Regions from separate parts of the Lactobacillus fornicalis genome, predicted to be linked through region 1. Evidence: predicted binding sites of a transcription regulator. Region 1 holds the regulator's gene; each other region holds the start of a gene.
What was found. The regulator HrcA, encoded in region 1, represses chaperone genes, less so after heat shock. The targets are predictions, from matches to a motif close to TTAGCACTCNNNNNNNNNGAGTGCTAA.
Positions count from the first base shown of each region.

Region 1 (6,146 bases):
GGTAGAACGGATTTTGAATATTTGGATAATCTTCCTGAAAAAGCTGAAAAAATGGAAAAATTGGGAGTTGACTATCTTGCTGTTGCTCCATTTACAGAGGGCTTTAGTAAGTTAAGTCCACAAGAATTTGTCGATCAAGTTATCATAAAATTAAAAGCAGATGCGGTAGTAGCTGGATTTGATTATACTTATGGGCCAAAAGATATTGCTAATATGGAAAATCTACCATATTTTGCAAAAAATAGATTTGAAATTGTTATTTTGCCTGAACAAACTAGTGGTGGTTGCAAAATAGGTTCAACTGCAATTAGACAAGCAATTCGCAATGGAAATTTAGAATTAGCTACTAATTTGTTAGGAAGTCACTATATAATGTCAGGAATTGTTGGACATGGTTTACGCAATGGGCATAAACTTGGCTTCCCGACAGTTAATTTGGTTTTAAATGATCGCAAAGTTATTCCTAAAATTGGAGTTTATGCAACAAGAACTTTGGTTCATGGCAAGTGGTATGATTCAATGACTAGTGTTGGCTATAACGTAACAATCCAAACTGGTAAAAAAATTTACATAGAGTCACATTTATTTGATTTTGATGAAGATATTTATGATGAAGAAATAAGTATTGAATGGTATCACTATACTAGAGGCGAAATAAAATTTTCTAGTTTAGATGAATTAAAAGAGCAACTTATTAAAGACGAGAAAGAAATTCGGAAATACTTTAAGAATATAAAGAACTAGGTAACTAGTTCTTTTTTTGCATAAAAAATTAGCAAAGGACTTGCATTAGTGCTAATTTATTAGTATATTATTCATGTTAGCACCTGAGAGTTATGAGTGCTAATTAAGAGGTCGAGAATATGTTAACCGAACGTCAAGAGCTTATTTTGAAAACAATCATTAAGGACTTCACGCAGACGCATGAGCCCGTAGGCTCCAAAACTGTGATGAGTCAACTGCCAATGAAGGTTTCTAGTGCAACCATTAGAAATGAAATGGCGGTGTTAGAAGAACAAGGTCTTATTGAAAAGACACATTCTTCAAGTGGTCGTATTCCATCAAGTGATGGTTATCGCTACTACCTTGATCATTTAGTTGAACCATTACAACTACCTGAGTCTGTTTATAATCAAATTGTTTGCCAATTGGATCGTCCATTTCATCAAGTGAATGAAATTGTGCAAGAAGCAGCTAAGATTTTGTCAGATTTGACAAATTATACTGCTTTTGCAGAAGGGCCAGAATCCAGACATGTTTTAATAACTGGTTTTAGGATTGTCCCTTTATCTAATCGACAAGTTATGGCAATTTTGGTTACAAATAATGGAAATGTTCAAAGCCAAGTCTATTCTCTACCAAGATTTACTAATGGTGAAGAAATAGAAAAGGCTGTTCGTTTAATAAATGATGAATTGGTTGGTAAAAGCTTATCAGCTGTTTCACCAGAAATGCTTAGTGAGTTAGTGAGTCACCAATTAGGTGGCAATGCTGATGATTTATTAAGTTTGCTAGCAGACGTCTTGAAAGATGCGGCTAGTGAACAGATGTATGTTGATGGTCAAATAAATCTTTTGAATAATGCTACAGGCAATGTTCAAGACATTCGATCTTTGTATGAAATGTTTGATCAAAATGACATGATTAGTAGCTTATTGAGTTTTGAAGGTGATGATTCTGATGAGCATTTTCCAGTTCAAGTTAAATTGGGTTCAGAACTTCCAAGTGATTTACTAAAAAATTATAGTTTACTTACAGCAAGCTATAGTGTTGGAAGTCATGGCAGAGGCACAATTGCCTTATTGGGACCAACGAATATGCCTTATTCACAAATGATTGGTTTAATGGAATATTTCAGACAGGAATTAGCGAAGAAACTACTCGATTATTACGGAAAATTTCAGTAAAGGAGGGAAGGTCTTGAGTAAAAAAGAATTTCCAAGTGAAAAAGACCTTGATCAAAAGCCTAAAGAAGATTTAAAGCATAAGGAAACAAAAATAACTTCTTCTAAGGCTGATAAAGATACCCAAAAAGTTGGGGAAGATCTTGCTAAAGAAATTGAGCAATTAAAAGCTGCAAAAGCTGAACTTGAAGATAAATATCTACGAAGTGAAGCTGAAATTCAAAATATGCAAAATCGCTACAATAAAGAACGTGCGCAACTTATTAAATATGAATCCCAATCTTTAGCAAAGGATATTTTACCAGCAGTTGATAATTTGCAAAGGGCTTTAAGTGTAAAAGTAGATGATGAAGCTTCTAAACAATTAAAAAAGGGTGTTGAAATGACCTTAGATGCTATGGTTAAGGCAATGGCTGATCATGGTATTACTGAAATTAAGGCTGAAGGTGCAAAATTTGATCCTAATTTGCATCAAGCTGTTCAAACAACAGTTGCAGAAAATGATGAACAAAAAGATCACGTTGTTCAAGTTTTGCAAGCGGGCTATCAATATAAAGATCGGACTTTACGTCCAGCAATGGTTATTGTTGCCCAATAATTAATTAAGCTTATTTAAAAAATAAAAAGAAATAAGAAAGGACTTTTTGATATGTCAAAAGTTATTGGTATTGACTTAGGGACTACTAACTCAGCAGTTGCTGTTTTGGAAGGTAAAGAACCAAAGATTATTACTAACCCTGAAGGTAACAGAACTACACCATCTGTAGTTGCTTTCAAGGATGGAGAAATTCAAGTTGGTGAAGTAGCAAAGCGTCAAGCAATCACTAACCCAAATACTATTGTGTCAATTAAGCGTCACATGGGTGAAGCAGGATACAAGGTTAAGGTTGGCGACAAGAGCTATACTCCACAAGAAATTTCTGCGATGATTTTGCAATACATCAAGAAGTTCTCAGAAGATTATCTTGGTGAAGAAGTAAAGGATGCAGTTATTACTGTTCCTGCATACTTCAATGACTCACAACGTCAAGCAACTAAGGATGCTGGTAAGATTGCAGGATTAAATGTTCAAAGAATTATTAATGAACCTACTGCATCTTCACTTGCTTATGGTCTTGATAAAGATGAAGAAGATGAAAAGATTTTAGTATACGACCTTGGTGGTGGTACTTTCGACGTTTCCGTTTTGGAATTAGGTGACGGCGTCTTCCAAGTACTTTCTACTAATGGTGATACTCACCTTGGTGGTGATGATTTCGACCAAAAGATTATGAATTGGTTGATTGAAAACTTCAAGGCTGATAATGGTGTAGACTTATCTAAGGATAAGATGGCACTTCAAAGATTAAAGGATGCTGCTGAAAAAGCTAAGAAGGACTTATCAGGTGTAAGTTCAACTCATATATCACTTCCATTTATTTCTGCAGGTGAAAGTGGTCCACTTCACTTGGAAGCTGATTTAACTCGTGCTAAATTTGATGAATTAACTCATGACTTAGTTGAAAGAACTAAGATTCCATTTGATAATGCGTTGAAAGATGCTGGCTTAACTGTTAACGATATTGATAAAGTTATTTTAAACGGTGGTTCAACTCGTATTCCAGCTGTTCAAGAAGCAGTTAAGAAGTGGAGTGGCAAAGAACCTGACCACTCAATCAACCCTGATGAAGCTGTTGCCTTAGGTGCAGCTGTTCAAGGTGGTGTTATTTCAGGTGATGTTAAGGATGTTGTTTTACTTGATGTAACTCCTTTATCACTTGGAATTGAAACCATGGGTGGAGTCTTCACTAAGTTAATTGATAGAAACACTACTATTCCAACTTCAAAAAGCCAAATCTTCTCAACTGCTGCAGATAATCAACCAGCTGTAGATATTCACGTTTTGCAAGGTGAACGTCCAATGGCAGCTGATAACAAGACATTAGGTAGATTTGAGTTAACTGATATCCCAGCTGCACCACGTGGTGTGCCACAAATTCAAGTTACCTTCGACATTGACAAGAACGGTATCGTAAATGTTTCTGCTAAGGACATGGGTACTGGTAAGGAACAAAAGATTACTATCAAGTCATCATCAGGTTTATCCGACGAAGAAATCAAGCGTATGCAAAAAGAAGCAGAAGAACACGCTGATGAGGATAAAAAGAAGAAAGAAGAAGCAGACTTACGTAATGAAGTAGATTCATTAATCTTCACTACTGAAAAGACTTTGAAAGAAGTTGGCGACAAGGTTCCTGCAGATGAAGTATCTAAAGTTAAGGATGCTTTGGAAGCACTTAAGAAAGCTCAAAAAGATAACAACTTAGATGAAATGAAAGAAAAGAAGGACGCTTTATCTAAGGTTGCACAAGATTTAGCAGTTAAGTTGTATCAAGCCAATGGTGCTCAAGGTCAAGCAGGCCAAGCTGGTCCAAACCCATCAGATAATAATGATGGCAATAATGGAGATACTGTCAATGGTGACTTTAAAAAAGTAAACCCTGACAAGTAATGCTATAATGGTTGAAAGTTAAGGACTAATTTTAGTCCTTTTCTTTTATCAAAGATAAGGAGCGTTAGAAAATGGCGACAAGTCGCGATTACTATGACATTCTGGGATTGGATAAAAATGCGAGTGAGCAAGATATCCAGAGAGCTTACCGGAAGTTATCCAAAAAATATCACCCAGATATTAATAAAGCACCAGACGCAGAAGAAAAATTTAAAGAAGTTAACGAAGCTTATGAAGTATTACATGATAAGCAAAAACGCGCACAATATGATCAATTTGGCCAAGCTGGTGTAAATGGTCAGGCCGGATATGGTGCTGGTAATGGTCAATATGGTGATTTCAGTAACTTTAGTGGTTTTGGCGATATTTTTAGTGATATTTTTGGTGGAGCTAGTCAAAGACATGTTGATCCAACAGCCCCTGTTAAAGGTGACGATTTAGACTATACAATGACAATTGACTTCATGGATGCCATTAAAGGTAAGACTTCTAACGTAACTTACACTAGAAGTGAAACTTGCGAAGTTTGTCATGGTACTGGGGCAGAGAAGGGAACCCATCCGATTACTTGTGACAAGTGTCATGGTAGTGGATATATGACAGTTACTCAACAATCCATGCTTGGTGTAATTCAAAGACAGACTTTATGTGATAAGTGTCATGGAAAAGGTGTTATTATTGAACATCCTTGTGCTACTTGTCATGGTGCAGGTCATACTGATAAAAAGCAAACTCTTGAAGTTAAGATCCCTGCTGGGATTGACAATGGTCAACAAATTCGATTGAGTGGTCAAGGTGAAGCTGGGAAAAATGGTGGACCTTATGGTGACTTATACATTGTCTTTCGAATTAGACCAAGTAAAGACTTCACTCGTCGTGGTAACACAATTTATACAACTGTTCCAATTTCATTTGCTCAAGCAACTTTGGGTGATGAAATTAAAATTAAGACTGTTAATGGCGAAACTAGTCTGAAAATCCCTGCTGGCACTCAACCTGGTGCTAAGTTCACTATTCGTGGAGAAGGTGTACCTTATCTTCGTGGAGATGGCAAAGGTGACCAGATCTCAACTGTTGAAGTAGTAATCCCTAAGTCAATTAACGACAAACAAAAACAAGCCTTGGTTGATTTCGTTAAAGCTGGCGGAGACTCAATAACTCCGCAGGAAAAAAACTTCTTTGAACGATTAAAAGACAAATTAGGCTAAATTATGAATTAGTAAAAAGAGCTGTAAGGCTCTTTTTTTGTTAGCATTGACTATAAAACTTAATATTATTTTACTTGAATTAATATATAGCTAAATATTAGTGAGATTTTCTCTTTTTATTTGTCCCTTAATGCCTATTTGCTATAATAGGAATAGACTAAAAAGGATGGAACTATATGGACCTCAAAAAACTTAAAGATTATCAAAAACACATTCGTAATTTTTCAATCGTTGCCCATATTGACCATGGTAAATCAACGATTGCTGATAGAATTTTGGAATTAACTGATACTGTTGCTCAAAGACAACTGAAAAGTCAAATGCTTGATGATATGCCTTTAGAGCGTCAAAGAGGTATTACTATTAAGTTAAACTCAGTTGAAGTAAAGTATCATGCTAAAGATGGCGAAGACTATATTTTTCACTTGATTGATACCCCAGGACACGTTGATTTTTCATATGAAGTATCACGTTCGCTTGCCGCATGCGAAGGGGCTTTGTTAGTAGTTGATGCTTCTCAAGGTGTACAGGCTCAAACTTTGG
Region 1 is NZ_JBLTIM010000008.1:101,505-107,650, forward strand. Features, by position in the region: gene ribF (riboflavin biosynthesis protein RibF) at 1-744, shown strand, start outside; gene hrcA (heat-inducible transcriptional repressor HrcA) at 864-1,907, shown strand; gene grpE (nucleotide exchange factor GrpE) at 1,921-2,502, shown strand; gene dnaK (molecular chaperone DnaK) at 2,554-4,395, shown strand; gene dnaJ (molecular chaperone DnaJ) at 4,467-5,603, shown strand; gene lepA (translation elongation factor 4) at 5,780-6,146, shown strand, end outside.

Region 2 (6,146 bases), on a different contig from region 1:
CCCCTCAATTACACCGTCGCTTGCTTTAGCTGAAGCAACTAAATCAGAAGCTAAATCTTTTATTAATAAGTGATGGAATGAATTTACTAAAATTTTATCTTTTGCTAATATCTCAGCTAAATGTGTACCAGAAATCACATCAACAGAATGCGTAGGTAAATCAGGTCTTGACCCCTGATTATGCTTTAACGTCACACCTTGTCGATATGACAAATCTTGATATAATGAGCCTCCATGAAACACATTTATGATTTGGAAACCACGACAAATCCCTAATACTGGTATTCCTTTTTCCTCTGCTAATTTAAGCAGTAGCATGTCAAAATGATCACGTTCTGGCCAAGTTGTGCCTAATTTTTGCAAAGGTTCTTCATTGTATAAATGTGGATCAACATCATGGCCCCCTGATAAAATCAATCCCTGCACGTGATCTAATTGTTCTTTAATTACCTCATCGTTTTCAGTAAAAGGAATGATAAATGGTATACCTCCATTTTTCACAACAGAATCAACATAATCTTCATTAACATAACTACGCCGATAGCCGGGAAACATTCCACCTTCATCAATAATTTCTGAACCTGAAATACCTATAATTGGCTTGTCCATGGTCCTCCTCCTCACTTACTTTTTGTTCATAGCATGTTGTTAATTATAGAAAAAAATTAAATTCTGTCAAATAAAAAGCTTATTTTCCTTCCCACTCTTTTAAAAATTGGTCAACAAACTTATGCATATATATAGTTCTCTCCTGAGCTATTTTTCTCCCTGCAGGTGTATTCATTGTTTGCTCTAAATTAAATAATTTTTCATAAAAATGATTAATTGTAGTAGCTTCATGATTACGATACTGTTTATGACTTTTTAAAGTCTGTGGTTTAATTGCTGGATCATAAATTTTTTGATTATGACTACCCCCAAAAGCAAATGCCCTAGCAATTCCAATAGCACCAAGAGCTTCAATTCGATCTGCATCTTGAACATATTGACCAATCATCGGCAATTGAAAATGGTGTTCGATATTTTTGGAATAAGACATATGGTTTAAAACAAATAAAATACTAGATATTTCATCTTGTTTTAAGTTCTCATTTTTAAGCAAATTCTTCATCTCACTAGTGACTTCGTCAGGATTAGCACATATCTTTTCATCAATCGTATCATGCAAATATCCCATAATTAAAAGCAAATCTAATTGCTTTTCTTGCGCCTTAGGATAATCTTGCAAAAATAATTTTTTGGCTAGATTTGCTACCCTTTCTCCATGCCAATAATCATGACCTGTCGTATCATTATCCAAATATTTATGAGCAAACGCTTGAATATTTTTAATCTGCATGTTTTTTCCTCCTTGTTAATAGTCTACCCCCTCTTTAAATTTTTTAAAAAGAAAAAGCCACTCCTTTCGGAGTGACTCAAAAATTATTTTAAGCAACTAAGTCAACAATTGGTTTTCCATTTAAGTAAAGATGCTTTTCATCTGCAGTAAAATCAACTGCTTGCAAATCTGGTTCAGTCATAATCAACTTAGCTGCTGGAGTTTGTAAATCTTGTTCCATAACTCTTCTAAGTGGACGAGCACCAAACTTCTTATCATAGCCTCTCTTAGCTAAAACTTTCTTAGCTTCATCACTAATTGTCATCTTAATCTTGCGTTTAGATAACGTATTTTCCATCTTTTGTAAGTACAAACCACAAATCTTTGTCATATCCTTACTACTCAAGTGATTAAATGGTACAATTGCGTCTAATCTATTCAAGAATTCTGGTCTAAAGTAAAGTTCAAGTGCCTTCATTAGTGCATCTTTATCAACTTCCCCATCTTTCAATACCTTATCTGAAAATCCGGCATTTGAAGTCATTATGATAATAGTATCTTTAAATGAAACTGTTCTACCTTGAGCATCTGTCAAACGACCATCATCTAAAATTTGAAGCAATGCATTGAATACTTGTGGATTAGCTTTTTCAATTTCATCTAACAAAATTAAACTATATGGTTCATGACGAACTTTTTCAGTTAATTGACCACCTTCTCCATAGCCAACATAACCGGGAGCAGAACCGATTAACTTATTAACAGCCATCTGATCTTGATATTCACTCATATCAAGTCTAATCAAATGGTCACTACCACCAAATAATTCTTTGGCTAATTGTTTAGCAAGTTCTGTTTTACCAACCCCAGTAGGTCCTGTTAACAAGAATGAACCAGTTGGCCGGTTGGTATCTTTAAAGACCTGTTTTCTAGCAATTGCATCCGTAATAATATCAATTGCTTTATCTTGATCAATCACTACACTCTTCAGCTTCTTAGCTAAATCTAAGTTTTTCTTTGCTTCATCAGCGTGTAATTCACTCATAGGAATTTTAGTCTTTTGTTCAATTAAGGCATAAATATCCTTGGCAGTTACTTCAGGTTCATTTGCTTTATCTGTGTGCTTAAGTTGCTCTTCAAGTTTGCTAATTTTGTCTTTATATTCACTTGCCTTATTATAATCTTCAGCTTTAGCAGCTTCATCTTTGATTAACTGATAATCATGAATTCTTTGTTTTAAGCTATCTTCATCAGTTGAATCTACTCCCAAACTCTTTTTGGCTCCAGCTTCGTCCATTAAATCTATTGCTTTATCTGGTAAGTAGCGCCCTTGAATATAACGTTGTGATAGTTCAACAGCTAACTTCAAGCTATCATCACTATATTTTACATGGTGAAATTCTTCATATTTCTTTTTCAAGCCTTGCAAAATTTTAATAGTTACTTCGCTACTTGGCTCTGGAACATCAACAGCTTGAAATCTTCTTGCTAAAGCAGGGTCTTTTTCAATTTGCCGATACTCACTTGTTGTAGTTGCACCTATCAACTTCAAATCTCCACTGGCCAATGCCGGCTTCAAAATATTTGCAGCATCTCCGGAATTATTTTCTGAATCAGTAGAACCTGCTCCAACAATATTGTGCAATTCATCAATGAAAAGAATTGTGTTTGGCTCTTTTTGAGCTATATCAATTACTTTTTTGATTTTTTCTTCAAAAGAACCGCGTAAACTAGATCCTGCTACCATGTCATTGATATTAAGTTCATAAATGTGCATCTTACACAATTTATCAGGAACATCACCACTGGCAATTCTTTGTGCTAAACCTTCAACTATTGAAGTTTTACCAACTCCAGCAGGTCCAATTAAAACAGGATTATTCTTTTTTCTACGACTCAAAATCTCAATAACAGCATTAATTTGGTCATCACGTCCGATTACAGGATCGAACTTTTTGTTCTTAGCTTCTTTTACTAAATCACGACCAATTTTATTATCGTTTTGTTTTGGTTTTTCAATTTGTTGCACAGCTTGAGGGTTAGTTGAATTAGTTGAAAAGTAATAACGTGTATTACCATTATCATCATTAAAAAATGACTTGTTTAGTTCATTAAATAAGTTATCAAAATCGTTGTCAAAATATGTCATAAAGTTTCAACCCCTTGTGTATCAATATGTTAGATTATCAATTAGCACTCCTACTTGTTGAGTGCTAATCTTTAATCATCTTTAGTATAGCATCTTTTCCACAACTTACAACTTTGATGCTTTATTTTTTCCACAGGTTTTTATTTTTGTGAAAAATAAAAAAGCAGCTAGTTATAACAAGCGTTAAACTAGCTGCTTTTTCACAATATCTAAAAATTATCTATTATTATCTCTATTTAATAGCGTTCGTCTTCTATTCGTCCTATTTTGTGGATTATTGTTTCTTTCTTTATCCAACAGATATTCCTGAATTACCTGCACCACCTGCTTATTCTGAGGCAAACTTGAATGCTGAGCATCTGAACCAGTAACTGTCATTGCAGTAAAGTGAGCCACTTGTTCTTGGAAAACATACTTAGCTGCTTCCACACTATTTTCAGGAACCAGACCATCAGACTCATAATTTTCACCACCAGAAATTGAATAAACCGTCAGCGTTTTAGGAAGTCGACTCTTATATTTAATAAAATCACTCAACATTTGCGTTTTGTTGTTAATATTCTTTTCTGTAAAATTATACGGACTACCTAAAGTCATTAATGTTTTTATCTTAATTTGACTTGAATAATCAGAATAATAATGTTCCAGCCAATAAGTCCAAATAAGCCCCCCATTTGAATGTCCAAAGGCCTTAAAATTATTGAACTTATATTGTTCTGACAAACTCTTAAAAGCTACATTCAACCAACCTGCTTGTTTTTTTATATTTGAATAGCCATCATGATTATTTTGAAAGCCGATAACGATAATAGGTTCAGTATCACCATTTTTTATTGAACCAGAGTATGTTAGCTTTCCGCTTGTACTTACCTTAACCTTTAATAAACTATGTTTTTTCTGAGTATTTTTATTTAATAAGTTAACCAGTTCATTAAAACGTTCAGTAGTTGCACTAGATCCAGGCACCATAATAACTGGAGATACTTGAGAATTGTGACGTTGCGCTCTATCTTTATTGGATCTTTGCATCCAGATAATAGTAGGAATCGCAGTCATAATGATAACAATTAAGGCTGCTACTAACCAAATATTATCTTTGTTCAGCCGTAATCTTTTCATTATTTTTCTCCTTACTTTTTACAAATTTATTTTGCTTTTTAAGTGGTAATAACCCTGCATCCCGCTGTTTATCAAGTTCCTCAAGTTTGGCTTCTACATTCATATGAATCTTATAAAAAGGCATAACAATGAAAACATCCATCACTAATAGTAAGGCTGTTAATAACAATGCTTGCCATGAACCATTAGTACCGATATATGGTATTAAAACACCTGGCGTTCCACTTAAAACAGGATAAACACTCACTGGGACTAAATGTAAGAAAATTGCAAATGATGAAGCCACCATATTAGCTAATGGAACGAGAAGCAATGGAATTAAAATTAGAGGGTTTAAATAAATAGGAAAAGCTACCCAAAAACCATAAATTGAATTAAACATAACTGGGAATAATGAAGCTTTAGCAACCACTTTATTATATTTATTTTTATCAATCAGTAAAATAACAACAATTAAACTGAAAACAAATGCCGTGCCTGACAAAGTTCCATAAGATTGAACCAAACTCGACCCTAAATATTTATATGGTACATTCCAACTAGAACCGTGTGTTAAAGCGTAATTGAAATTCGCAGTAGCAGCTCCACTATTAGTTGATTCAAATATTGCCATAATAGGAGTACCAATTCCTAGCCAATGCAAAAAAATACTAAAAGTTACTAGCGGAATAGATATTAATAAATTATTACTTGTAATAACCGAACTAGCCACCCCAGTTATATAGGATGATTGTGCAACATTAATTTGTAGAAAATTGATAAGCGTCCCAGTAACAATGGCTAATCCAACACTAGCAACGATAGGCTTAAATGAAGCTAAAGCTCGCTCTTTGATTCCAGCTACATGTTCATATTTATGATCCTGATATTTTGCACCTAACAAATGGAAAATTTGACCTACAATATAACCAATAATCAAAGCCCACAGCATCGTTTTAACAGATAACATTTTCAAATTAAGAGAAGTTAGATCAAAATTTTGTCTTGGCTCTCTAATGAAAAAAAGAACGAAAATAGCAGAAATTCCAGCTAATTTAGAATCTTTATCGTAAATTCTAGCTGTGTATAAGGCCATATAATAAGCTGCAAATACACCAAAAGTTCCAAAAATAGCCCAAGACACACCGCTAAACACAAATCTCAAGCTTCTAAAAGCTGCGTGTGAAAGCACATTATCAAAACCTAAAATATACTATTAGGTAATAAAAAAGAATTGTAAATTCCTTGAAAAATAGCCGCTATTAAAACAAAAGGGGCTAACATAGCAAATGTCCTTTGAACTGCTCTAAAAAAACTTTTTTCTCTAAGCTTTAAAAGCACTTTAACTAAACGTTCTTCCATTGTTAAATCCCTCACTCTAAGATAACTATCATCATTTTAGCAGACTTTTCCTTAGGAGATAATATTTAACCTTTATCCCTTACTTACATAAATGATATAATAAGCTCAAATAAAGGGGTGGAAGTTATGACAAAAAAAGTAGTTCTTAATGAAAATGTTAATCGCCTCGTAGATGAATATATCAGAAGAACTGGGATTAGTTTTGACGACTTAACTAAT
Region 2 is NZ_JBLTIM010000001.1:28,727-34,872, forward strand. Features, by position in the region: gene ACNDLV_RS00120 (gamma-glutamyl-gamma-aminobutyrate hydrolase family protein) at 1-609, opposite strand, end outside; gene ACNDLV_RS00125 (HD domain-containing protein) at 689-1,339, opposite strand; gene ACNDLV_RS00130 (ATP-dependent Clp protease ATP-binding subunit) at 1,428-3,467, opposite strand; gene ACNDLV_RS00135 (alpha/beta hydrolase) at 3,684-4,586, opposite strand; gene ACNDLV_RS00140 (PTS sugar transporter subunit IIC) at 4,558-5,721, opposite strand; gene ACNDLV_RS00145 (hypothetical protein) at 5,769-5,927, opposite strand; gene ACNDLV_RS00150 (hypothetical protein) at 6,054-6,146, shown strand, end outside.
Region 2: ACNDLV_RS00130 (ATP-dependent Clp protease ATP-binding subunit) is a predicted target of HrcA. The motif match lies at 3,509-3,535, and genes of this name have one in related genera.

Region 3 (6,146 bases), on a different contig from region 1:
ATGATTAAGAAATTATCATGTTCTAAGGCTAAAACGGTTAATGTTAATCTAGCTCGCTGCCCACCTGATAATTGGCCAACCACCTTGTCAATATCTTTAGCGGTAAAAAGAAAACTAGCTAAAATCGAACGAACATCTTTTTCAGGCATTGATTTATGGCGATCCCAGATAGTATCAATAACAGTCTTTTTGTAATCTAGTCCTTGTAATTCTTGATCGTAGTAACCAATATCTAAACTAGCACCATACTTAATGGACCCTGATTTAACCGCTAGTTTTTTCATAATAGTCTTGAGTAAAGTGGATTTACCAATTCCATTAGGCCCAATAATAGCTACTCGATCTCCTTTATTGACTTGGAAAGAAATATCACTAACCATAGTTTTATCAGGATAGCCAATAGTTAAATCTTGAGCAATTAGAACTTCTTTTCCAGAAGGACGATCAGCCTTAAAATTAATCCGCACTTTGTTACTGTGCTTTGGTGGATCAATTCGATCCATTTTTTCTAGTTGCTTACGGCGACTTTGAGCCCGCTTGGTAGTCGTAGCACGAACAATATTTTTCTGAATAAATTCTTCGGTTTTCTTGATTTCTTCTTGTTGCTTCTCATAAGCAGCTTCTTGTTGAGCATCTCGTAATTTGCGTTCAGCTAAGTAGTGAGTGTAGTCTCCTTTAAAAATAGTCAACTTACCATAACGCATTTCAAAAATTTGCGTTGCAAGATGGTCTAAGAAGTATTGATCGTGAGATACAGTCAAAATAGCTCCATCATAATTTTTCAAAAATCCTTCGAGCCAATCTAAAGTATCTAAGTCAAGATAGTTGGTTGGTTCATCAAGCAAAAGTAAGTCGGGCTTTTTAAGAAGTAATTTAACAAAACTTAGTCTTGTTTTTTCACCACCAGATAGTGAGCTGATTTTCTTGGTCCAAGTGTTTTCTTTAAAATTGAAACCATTTAAGACACTTTTTATATCAGCTTGATAGGTATAACCACCATTTTGTTCAAAGTCAAATTGCATTTGATCATAACGCTTAAGCAAGTCACTATCTTCTGGATTATCAGCAATTTGTTCTTGCATTTTGGTTAAAGTTTCGCCTTGCTTGATAAGTGGTGCAAAAACAGTAATCATTTCGTCCCAGATGCTTTTATCTTCATCTAAGGCATTTTCCTGGGCGATATATCCAACATCAATATCTTTGTTAACTGTAAATTCACCTTTAGTTGATTCTTCTTCTCCAGTCATAATTTTGAGAAGAGTGGTTTTCCCGACCCCATTTGGTCCTACTAGACCAATTCGGGCATTATTTTCAATTGAAAAATTAATATCTTTAAATAAAGTTGTTGCCCCAAATTGTTTTTCAAGGGCATGTCCTTGTGCAATAATCATATAATTCACCTGTGCAATATTTTACCATAGGAAATGTGAAGATTTCACTTACTTGTTGCTATTAGGATTAAATTTGTGAAAATATTACTTGCATATGAACCATAAGTGTATGTATCATATTCATGATTGAAAAAATTTCACATTCACAAACTTGAATGAAGAAGGGTTCTTTGATGGATAAAATAAAAATTCCAAAGGCAACTGCACGTAGATTGCCACTTTATTATCGTTACTTAATTTTATTAAATGAGGAAGGAAAAGAAAAAGTATCCTCAACTGAACTCTCAGAAGCAGTTCAAGTTGATAGTGCTTCTATTAGACGTGATTTTTCATATTTTGGCGCATTAGGTAAGCGTGGCTATGGTTATGATGTCAAAAGTTTACTGGGATTTTTTAAAAAAATCTTGAATCAAGATACTTTGACTAATGTTGCCCTAATAGGAGTAGGGAATTTGGGGCATGCCTTACTTAATTATAACTTTAAACGTAGTAATAATATTAGAATCTCTTGTGCATTTGATATCAATTCTGATTTAACTGGAAAGATTGTTAGTGGTGTTCCGGTTTATGATATGAAAGACATGATTGAACAAATTAGAGAGCAACAAATTACAATTGCAATCTTAACAGTTCCTCAAATAAATGCCCAAAAAACAGCTAATGAAATTGTTGAAGCAGGAGTTAGAGGAATTATGAATTTTACACCTGTTCGACTATCAGCTCCTGCAGGTGTTCGAATTCAAAATGTTGATTTAGCAACAGAATTACAAACTTTGGTTTACTTTTTAGAATCTGATAAAAAAATTGAAGATTAGAGTAAAGCATTAGTATTGCTTACTTAATTTATACGAATAGCACCTTTTTAGCACTCGAAGCAAAAAGGTGCTATTTTTTGCTTGCATCGAGGAGAAAAACATATTATTATAAGCATTGTAAGTTAGCACTTAGAAATAAAGAGTGCTAAAAATTAAATTGATAGTTAATATAGGAGGGACAAACGTGTTACAACCTATTGGTGATCGCGTGATCGTAAAAGTAAAAAAAGAAGAAGAAGAAACTGTTGGCGGTATCGTCCTTGCTTCAAATGCTAAAGAAAAGCCAACTGAAGGTGAAGTTGTTGCAGTAGGTAGTGGCTTAGTTACCAGTGAAGGTAAAGTTTTACCAATGACTGTTAAGGAAGGCGACCGTGTAGTTTACGACAAGTACTCTGGCACTAATGTTAAGTATGACGGAGAAGAATACTTGGTCCTTCATGAAAAAGACATTTTAGCAATTGTAAAATAATTCTGAAATAAAGGAAGTAATTTTATTATGGCAAAAGACATTAAATTTGATGAAAAAGCTAGACGCTCACTATTAAAGGGTGTTGATAAGTTAGCTGATACTGTTAAGACAACCTTAGGACCTAAGGGACGTAACGTAGTGCTTGAAAAGAGTTATGGTGCACCAGAAATTACTAACGACGGTGTAACTATTGCTAAGGCAATTGAATTGAAAGACCACTTCGAAAACATGGGTGCTAAGCTTGTTAGCGAAGTTGCACAAAAGACTAATGATATTGCTGGTGACGGTACTACTACTGCTACTGTTTTAACTCAAGCTATCGTTAATGAAGGTATGAAGAACGTAACTGCCGGTGCTAACCCTGTTGGTATTCGTCGTGGTATTGAAAAGGCTACTAAGGCTGCAGTTGATGAATTGCATAAGATTAGCCACAAGGTTTCTGGCCGTGACGAAATTGCACAAGTAGCTAGCGTATCAAGTGCTTCAGAAGAAGTAGGTAACTTGATTGCTGATGCTATGGAAAAGGTTGGCCATGATGGTGTTATCTCAATTGAAGAATCAAAGGGTGTTAACACTGAACTTTCAGTAGTTGAAGGTATGCAATTTGACCGTGGTTACCTTTCACAATACATGGTAACTGACAACGACAAGATGGAAGCTGATCTTGATAATCCATACATCTTGATTACTGATAAGAAGATTTCTAACATTCAAGATATCTTGCCATTATTACAAGAAATTGTTCAACAAGGTAAGTCATTACTTATTATTGCTGATGATGTTGAAGGTGAAGCATTACCAACTCTTGTTTTGAACAAGATTCGTGGTACTTTCAACGTTGTTGCAGTTAAGGCTCCTGGCTTTGGTGACCGTCGTAAGGCTCAATTACAAGATATTGCAGCTTTAACTGGTGGTACTGTTATTACTGAAGATTTAGGCTTAGAACTTAAGGACACTAAAATTGATCAATTAGGTCAAGCTGGCAAGGTTACTGTAACTAAGGACTCAACTACTATTGTTGAAGGTGGTGGCACTAAGGAAGCCATTGCTGAAAGAGTTGACTCAATTAGAAAAGAAATTGAAAACTCAACTAGTGACTTTGACAAGGAAAAGTTGCAAGAACGTCTTGCTAAGCTTGCTGGTGGTGTTGCAGTAATCAAGGTTGGTGCTGCTACTGAAACTGAATTGAAGGAACGTAAGTACAGAATTGAAGATGCCTTGAACTCAACTCGTGCCGCAGTTGAAGAAGGTTATGTTGCTGGTGGTGGTACTGCTTTAGTAGATGTTAAGAAGGCAATCACTAAGCTTACTAGCGACAATGAAGATGAACAAACTGGTATTAACATTGTGTTACGTGCTCTTAGCGCACCAGTTCGTCAAATTGCTGAAAACGCTGGTAAAGATGGCTCAGTTATCTTAGACCACTTAATGAGTGCTGACCCAGAAGTTGGTTACAACGCTGCAACTGACAAGTGGGAAAACATGGTTAAGGCCGGCATTATCGACCCAACCAAGGTAACTCGTTCAGCATTACAAAATGCGGCATCAATCGCTGCATTACTTTTGACTACTGAAGCAGTAGTTGCTGAAATCCCAGAAGAAAAGCCAGCTGCACCTGCTAACCCAGCTGCAGGTATGGGCGGCATGATGTAAAAAGCGTAAATTAGCTTTCAAGCTCTAGAACAACTATGTTCTAGGGCTTTTTTATTTTGTAAATTAAAACCTCCCATTTTTTCGTATTTTATATTGTACGAAAAATATAGGAGGAAATTACCATGTTTGAAGACCAAAAGTTTTATGGTTTCACAAATGATGAAATCTTTGGTAGTATTATGCAAAATAAACGCTTTTGTAAGGCGATTATTCAAGCGGCACTACCTGATGTGAATGTTGTGTCTGTAGAAAGTATCGATGCGCAAAAAGAGCTAGGGACTAAGTCGGATAAAATTAGTAAATCTGTCAGACTCGATATTGCGGTTAAAGACAAAGCAGGTAACTTGTATGACGTGGAAATGCAGGTTAATAACAATCATGACATTGGACCACGAATGCGGTATTATCAATCCTCGATGGATCGGGATACTTTGGATCGAGGCGAACCGTACACTTCATTGTCTAGAACGTATCTGATATTCTTGTGTGCTTTTGATCCATTCGGTAAGGGAAAGCTGCGCTATAGTTTTCACTTGTATGATGATGAAAATAAAAGTATTCAGCTTAAAAACAATGCTGAAAATATTATCATTAATTCAAAAGGTAGTGGCAGCGAAGATGTCGATTTGTTAAATCTCCAAAAACTAATGAACGATGATAAAATAGAATCAAAAGGAATCTTTAAAGAGATTCAGAACAAAATCCAAGAATATAATGATGATCCGAAAAGGAGAAATCTTATGAGAACAGCAGAATTACGGATGAAGGAAGAAACAGCAGTAGCGGAAAAAAGAGGTATTGAGAGAGGTCGCGAAAAAGGCGACAAGAATACGGTGAAGGCTCTTACGTTGACCATTAAAGAAATGAGACCAGAGACTAACGAAACAGATGTGTTTAAGCAAATTAAGAAAACTGTTGGTCCAGACTTCAGCTTAAGTGACTCAGACATCCAAGCAATAATCCACCAGAATATGAAATAAACTTGTCAGGGAGAAATCTTATGAGAACAGCCAAGAAATAAAGATAGCTGAAAAATATTCTCAAAATAAAAGTGCTGGTAAGTTAGCTCAGGCTGATATACCAGCTTTTTGTATGCAATTATCAGGAGAAAAAGGTAGCGTGCTGATATACTTAACTTAAATACTTGGAGGGATAGCTATGGAAATTGGGGCAGCATTGAAAGTTACACGGAAGAAGTTAAATCTCAGCCAAAGTGAAATGGCGGGAAATATTTTGACTAAGTCTTATTATTCTAAAATAGAGCGTGGAATCCATGAAATTAATGCTCAAGATTTAATTGATATCCTCAATTTGCATGGCATTAGAATTCAGGACTTCTTTGAAGAATTTAATTTTGAGAAAAATACTTTTGGGAAAAGTAACTTTGACCATTTACACAGGTTAGTGGGAAATGCTTATTATCAAAAAGATACTGATGGACTTTTGAAAGTTATTGATGCGATAGATAAATTCCCAAATAGTCAAAATAATCGGCTGGCTAGAGGACTTCGAGTCGAAGCAAAATTACTTTATCAAGGACTAAAATATGGTCCAGAAAAGATTGATGAAGAAACAATCAGAGAAGTTAAACAGCTGATGTTTAACTCAGATAATTGGGATGAGTTGAGTTTGACTCTGTTGTCAGTTTCGCTTTCGTTTTTTAAGAATGATGAATTAAGTGCAATTATCAAAGCAATAGTAACTAGAAATAAGCCAGATAAGTTAACTTCTAGAAATCGAGAAATAGTATCGTCAATTCTGATTAACTATTTAGCCTATTCATATAATAGAAAAATCACTAAAGGAGCGGCACTTTCT
Region 3 is NZ_JBLTIM010000003.1:41,242-47,387, reverse strand. Features, by position in the region: gene ACNDLV_RS00705 (ABC-F family ATP-binding cassette domain-containing protein) at 1-1,391, opposite strand, end outside; gene ACNDLV_RS00700 (redox-sensing transcriptional repressor Rex) at 1,565-2,206, shown strand; gene groES (co-chaperone GroES) at 2,391-2,675, shown strand; gene groL (chaperonin GroEL) at 2,703-4,328, shown strand; gene ACNDLV_RS00685 (Rpn family recombination-promoting nuclease/putative transposase) at 4,451-5,308, shown strand; gene ACNDLV_RS00680 (helix-turn-helix domain-containing protein) at 5,487-6,146, shown strand, end outside.
Region 3: groES (co-chaperone GroES) is a predicted target of HrcA. The motif match lies at 2,329-2,355, and genes of this name have one in related genera.

Region 4 (6,146 bases), on a different contig from region 1:
AAAGAATTGACTCATGGATGAACGAGTTGATTCTTTACTTGGATTGGCTTCGGCAGTAAATCCAACGCTAGCATTTTTAATACCTTGGCCAGCATTTGAAGTCATAATGATTATTGTATCTTTAAATGAAACAGTTCTACCTTGAGAATCTGTTAAGCGACCATCATCCAAGATCTGTAAGAAGAGGTTTAAAACATCTGGGTGAGCTTTTTCTATTTCGTCAAGTAAAATCAGGCTATATGGATTGTGACGAACTCGTTCAGTCAACTGACCTGCTTCTTCATAACCTACATAACCTGGAGCAGATCCAATTAGCTTAGAAACTGAATATTGTTCCATATATTCTGACATGTCAAAGCGAATCATTGCGTCAGTAGAACCAAACATCTTTAAGGCAACTTGTTTAGCGAGTTCAGTCTTACCAACTCCAGTTGGACCAACGAATAAGAATGAACCAATTGGACGACCGGATTTATTGAAACCAATGCGGTTACGGCGAATTGCTCGAGCAACTTGTTCAACAGCCTTATCTTGTCCGATAACTTTTGCTTTTAAATCACTAGCTAAGTTTTGTAATTGATTTTCTTCTTGCTTTTGAATATCGCCAACAGGGATGCCAGTTTTTTCTTCGACAATCTTATTCATAATCTTGTCAGTAATGACAGGGGATTTGTCAGGATCAACTTTTTGATCTTTCATCTTGTCATATTTTTCAATTTGATCGCGATAGTAGGCTGCTTTTTCGTAATCTTCATTCTTTAAAGCATCTTGTTTTAGTTGTTGAGCAGCATCAATTCTTTCTTTGATCTTTTCTTTATCAACAAAAGGAATTGTTAAGTTCATTCTTGAACCAGCTTCATCAAGTAAGTCGATAGCTTTATCAGGTAAATAACGATCTTGGATATAACGTGACGATAATTTTACTGCACTTTCAATCGCAGCGTCAGTGTAATGAACATGGTGATAGTCTTCGTATCGCTTTTGAATACCATGTAAAATTCTAATAGTTTCATCTACACTTGGCTCTTTAACTTCAACAGGTTGGAAGCGCCGTGCAAGAGCAGAGTCTTTTTCAATTTCACGATATTCTTTAATCGTTGTTGCACCAACTAATTGGAAATCACCACGTGCAAGAGCAGGTTTAATAATATTGCCAGCATCCATTCCGCCTTCAGCATTTCCGGCTCCAACAATTTGGTGAATTTCATCTATAAACAGAATTAAGTCTGGATTGCTTTGTAATTCTTTGATAAGTCGTTGCATTCTCTGTTCAAATTGGCCTCGGACACCAGTACCTTGGACCATTGAAACAATATTGAGAGAAACAATTCGCTTATTTTGTAGTTTGGCAGGAACACTACCATCAACAATTTCTTGAGCTAACCCTTCAACTACTGCAGTTTTACCTACGCCAGCTTCACCAATTAAAACAGGATTATTTTTGGTTCTGCGGTTTAAAATTTCGATTACGCGAGCGATTTCTTTGTCACGACCAATGACAGGATCGATTTTACCCTGTTTAGCTAAAGCAGTTAAATCTGTTCCATATTGATCTAAAATGCTATTACCATTTCCACCCCGACCAGGAGTTTGTGGATTTTGCATTTGACTAGCAGTGGCGCCATTCATTGAACCGAATAAGTTATTAAAGTTCCCAAATAAGTCTCCCATATTTGGATTTTCATTATTATCGTAGTTATCATTATTTATATTTTCGTTACCAAGGTTTCCTCCTTGACTAGCACGAAATTCTTGGTAGCATTTTTGGCATAAATCAAGTGAACGACTTTCGCCATTTACCTTAGTGTAAAGGTGAATGGAGGCAGGGCGTTCATGACAATTTTGGCATAACATTCATATACCGCCTTTCCCTTAACTTTACTTAAATTGTAGTTTTAGCACTCTAACTAGTCAAGTGCTAAGCTCGGAATTTGCCAAAGTATTTTTTGCTAGTTAAAATGTCTAAGGTTTACATAAAAGGTATTAGCGAAATTTAAAAAGTTGGTGAAGAATATGGATTATGAAAGCATTTTAAATCAATTAGTTGATGGGGAATTATCTGAATACAAAATAGAAGCTAAAGATGCATTTGCCTTTCAACAGGCCTTGCGAGCTTTTGGAAAAAGAACTTATATTAAAGGGCGCGCTTTAAGAGGCGGGGCAATTATTTATACTGCAACAAATATTGATAAATAAGACTGAAAACATTTACATTGTTGTTGTTTTAAATTTATAAACATGTTAATCTAGATACCGTACGGGTATTTTTGAAAAAATGATTTATTAAGGAGACTTTTAACTATGGAAAAACGCGATTTTCACATTATTGCAGAAACAGGTATTCACGCACGTCCAGCTACTTTATTAGTTCAAGCTGCTTCTAAGTTCAGCTCAGACATCAACTTGGAATTTAATGGTAAGAGCGTAAACCTTAAGTCAATCATGGGTGTTATGTCACTTGGTGTTGGTAAAGATGCTGAAGTTACTATTTCAGCTGAAGGTGATGACGCTGCAGAAGCAATCGAAGCAATCAGCGACACTATGAAAAAGGAAGGCTTAGCTGAATAATGACAAAGACTTTAAAGGGTATTGCAGCTAGTGACGGTATTGCAGTTGCTCCTGCATATCGTTTAGTTGAGCCAGATCTTTCTTTTACTAAAGCTTCAGTAGATGATGTAGATCAAGAAGTTGCTCGCTTTGAAAAGGCTGTAGAAACTTCTATTCACGATGTTGAAAGTGTTCGTGATATTGCTAAGGAAAACTTGGGTGAAGAAGAAGCACAAGTTTTTGAAGCGCACTTGTTAATTCTTAATGACCCTGAATACATTGGGGCAATTAAGCAAGAAATTAAAGATTCAAAGGTAAATAGTGAATTTGCACTTGATGAAACAAGTCAAAAGTTCATTACAATCTTTGAAAGCATGACTGATAATGAATACATGAAAGAACGTGCTGCAGATATTCGTGACGTTTCTAAGCGAATTATGGCTCACTTGCTTGGCAAGAATTTACCAAATCCTGCAGCTATCGATCATGAAGTAGTAGTTGTTGCTCATGACTTGACTCCAAGTGATACCGCCCAATTGAACAAAGACTATGTAAAAGGCTTTGTAACAGATATTGGTGGTCGTACCGCTCACTCAGCAATTATGGCACGTTCTTTAGAATTACCTGCTGTTGTTGGTACTGACTCAATTACTAGTGATATTAAAGACGGTCAACTTTTAGTAGTTGATGGTTTAGATGGTTTAGCAGTAATTGAACCTTCTGATGAAGAAGTAGCAGACTACAAGAAGAAGGGTGAAGCCTTCTTAAAGCAAAAGGCTGAATGGAAGAAGTTGAAAGATGCTCCATCAGTAACTAAAGATGGTAAACACTTCACAATTGCTGCAAATATTGGTACTCCAGATGATATGGCTGGTGTATTAGAAAATGGTGCAGAAGCAGTTGGTTTGTACAGAACTGAATTTTTGTACATGAATTCTAGCGAACTTCCTTCAGAAGATGACCAATTCGAAGCATATAAGAAAGTCATTGAAGGTATGAATGGCAAGCAAGTTGTTATTCGTACAATGGATATTGGTGGGGATAAGCACTTACCATACTTGCCACTTCCTGAAGAAATGAACCCATTCTTAGGCTATCGTGCAATTAGAATTTCTCTTAAGGAAGATCAAATCTTCCGTACTCAATTAAGAGCTTTGCTTCGTGCATCTGCTTATGGTCGTTTGGGAATTATGTTCCCTATGATTGGTACTTTGGCTGAACTTCACAAGGCTAAAGCTATCTTTAATGAAGAAAAAGAAAAACTTGTTAAAGATGGTGTTAAGATTGGTGATGACATTCAAGTAGGTATGATGATTGAAGTACCTGCAGCAGCTGTACTTGCAGATCAATTTGCTAAGGAAGTTGACTTCTTCTCAATTGGTACTAACGACTTGATTCAGTACACATTTGCTGCTGACCGTGGTAATGAACATGTTTCATACTTATACCAACCTTACAACCCTTCACTTCTTCGTTTGATTAAGCACACGATTGATGCTGCTCATGATAACGGAATTTGGTGTGGTATGTGTGGTGAAGCAGCTGGTGATTCAGTAATGTTCCCACTTCTTTTAGCAATGGGACTTGATGAATACTCAATGAGCGCTACTTCAATCTTGCGTATCAGAAGCCAAATGAAGAAGCTTGATACTAAGGACTTAGAAGGTTTAGTAGATAAAGCAATCAATGAATCTTTAACTAATGAAGATAACCAAAAGTTAGTAGAAGACTTGATGAGCAAGCTTAATTTAGATTAATAAATAAAAGAGTCTAGTTATAGGCTCTTTTATTTTTTTGCTTAAATTCACACTTCTTTCAAAAATAATTGATATAATAATTTTATAGAAAAAAGATTAACAATATAAGGTTTTAAGAATATTAAACAAATATTAACTTTATAAAGTTAAGCTGATAGTGTATAATAAATTACACAGGAAGAATTGATGTTATATTTAAGGAGCGTGACGTAATGATTAATTTATATGTTTCATCTAGTTGTACTTCGTGTCGTAAGGCAAGAGCATGGCTTAATAAGCACGATGTTCCTTTCAAAGAGAGAAACATCTTTTCAGAACCATTGACTAAAGAAGAAATTGTCAATATTCTTCGTCTAACTGAAAATGGGACTGAAGAAATTATTTCAACACGCTCAAGAGCTTTTCAAGAACTACATGTAAATTTGGATGATCTTTCAATTGATCAGCTTTTAGACCTTGTTGAAAAGAATCCAAGCTTGTTGCGTCGACCAATTATTATGGATGATCGTCGACTTCAAGTAGGTTATAATGATGATGAAATTAGACGTTTCTTACCAAGAAAGGTACGTCGTTTAGAATTGGCCAAAGCTCAAAAATTGGCTGACCTTTAAAAATTACGTTAGCTTCGGCTAACGTTTTTATTTTATTAGTAATTTAGGTTACAATATTCTAGTACAAAGGAGGGATTAAGGTGCAAGTAGAGAAAATAAATGAAAATACTATTCGAGTGCACATGGACTCAGAAGAATTAAAAAGTCGTGGCATTAGGATGCTAGATTTACTTGGAAATAAAAGTGAAATCCAAGACTTTTTCTATTCCATCTTGCGCGAGGTAGATACGGATCACTCTTTTGCCGGAGATAATCAACCAGTTACTTTTCAAGTAATGCCTAATGAAGGCGGTCTGGATTTATTAATAACGAAATATAATAAAGCAGATGCTGATAGTATTCAAAAACAACTTGGTAATCTTTTAGGAATGGGTAATGATAATCGTGAAAGTAGGTTAGGACCTATTCAAAAGCTCAATAAAGAATTGGGAATTTCTTCAGATTCTAACAAGGATATCCCAGCCAAGGAAGTAAGTAATCAAGCTAATTTCTTATTTTCTGATATTGACCAAGTAGTTCAATTAGCTGATAGCTTACCAACAGATAAAGTAGCGGCTAGTCTTTATACTTTCAAGGAACATTATTTATTACAAATGAATAATTTAGGTAATGCTGAAGATGTAGATTCTGGCAATATTTGGTCAGTTTGTCTTGAATTTGGAACTTTAGCTGATGATAAGACGCTTAATTTGTTCAAAAATAATGGAAAGTGTTTGATCAAGCAAGATGCACTAGCTGATTTATTAACTTATTTCAAATAGTCAAAAGAGGTCAAAAAATTTTGACCTCTTTTTGTGTACATAAAATCAGGAGGATTATTATGTATGCAGCGCTTTTAAATAATAAATTAGTTTTAGCAAGAACAGAAGAAGCCCGGATTCAGTCAAATCTTATAGCTTTAAATCAAGAGAAATATCTTTGTCCGCGATGCAAGAAAAAAGTTATTCTAGTTCTTTCAGAAAAGAGATTACCCTTTTTTAAACATCAAATGGCTCAAGTAGGTCGGCAAGGAGAAAAAGAAGAACATTATCGGGGAAAGATTAATTTAAAAACAGCTTTAATTGCGGCTGGTTTCCCAGCTAAAGAGGAAGTCCCTTTGGCAAAAGGGGAATTGAGAGCAGACATTCTTGTAAATTCACAATTAGCATTTGAAATTCAGTGTGCACCACTTTCAAAGGGAGAATTTTCACATCGCCATAATTTATATAAAAAAGTTGGGATAATTGATATT
Region 4 is NZ_JBLTIM010000002.1:336-6,481, reverse strand. Features, by position in the region: gene ACNDLV_RS00370 (ATP-dependent Clp protease ATP-binding subunit) at 1-1,854, opposite strand, end outside; gene ykzS (protein YkzS) at 2,014-2,196, shown strand; gene ACNDLV_RS00360 (phosphocarrier protein HPr) at 2,302-2,568, shown strand; gene ptsP (phosphoenolpyruvate--protein phosphotransferase) at 2,568-4,304, shown strand; gene spx (transcriptional regulator Spx) at 4,517-4,915, shown strand; gene ACNDLV_RS00345 (adaptor protein MecA) at 4,996-5,676, shown strand; partial or broken gene ACNDLV_RS00340 (competence protein CoiA) at 5,736-6,146, shown strand, end outside.
Region 4: ACNDLV_RS00370 (ATP-dependent Clp protease ATP-binding subunit) is a predicted target of HrcA. The motif match lies at 1,896-1,922, and genes of this name have one in related genera.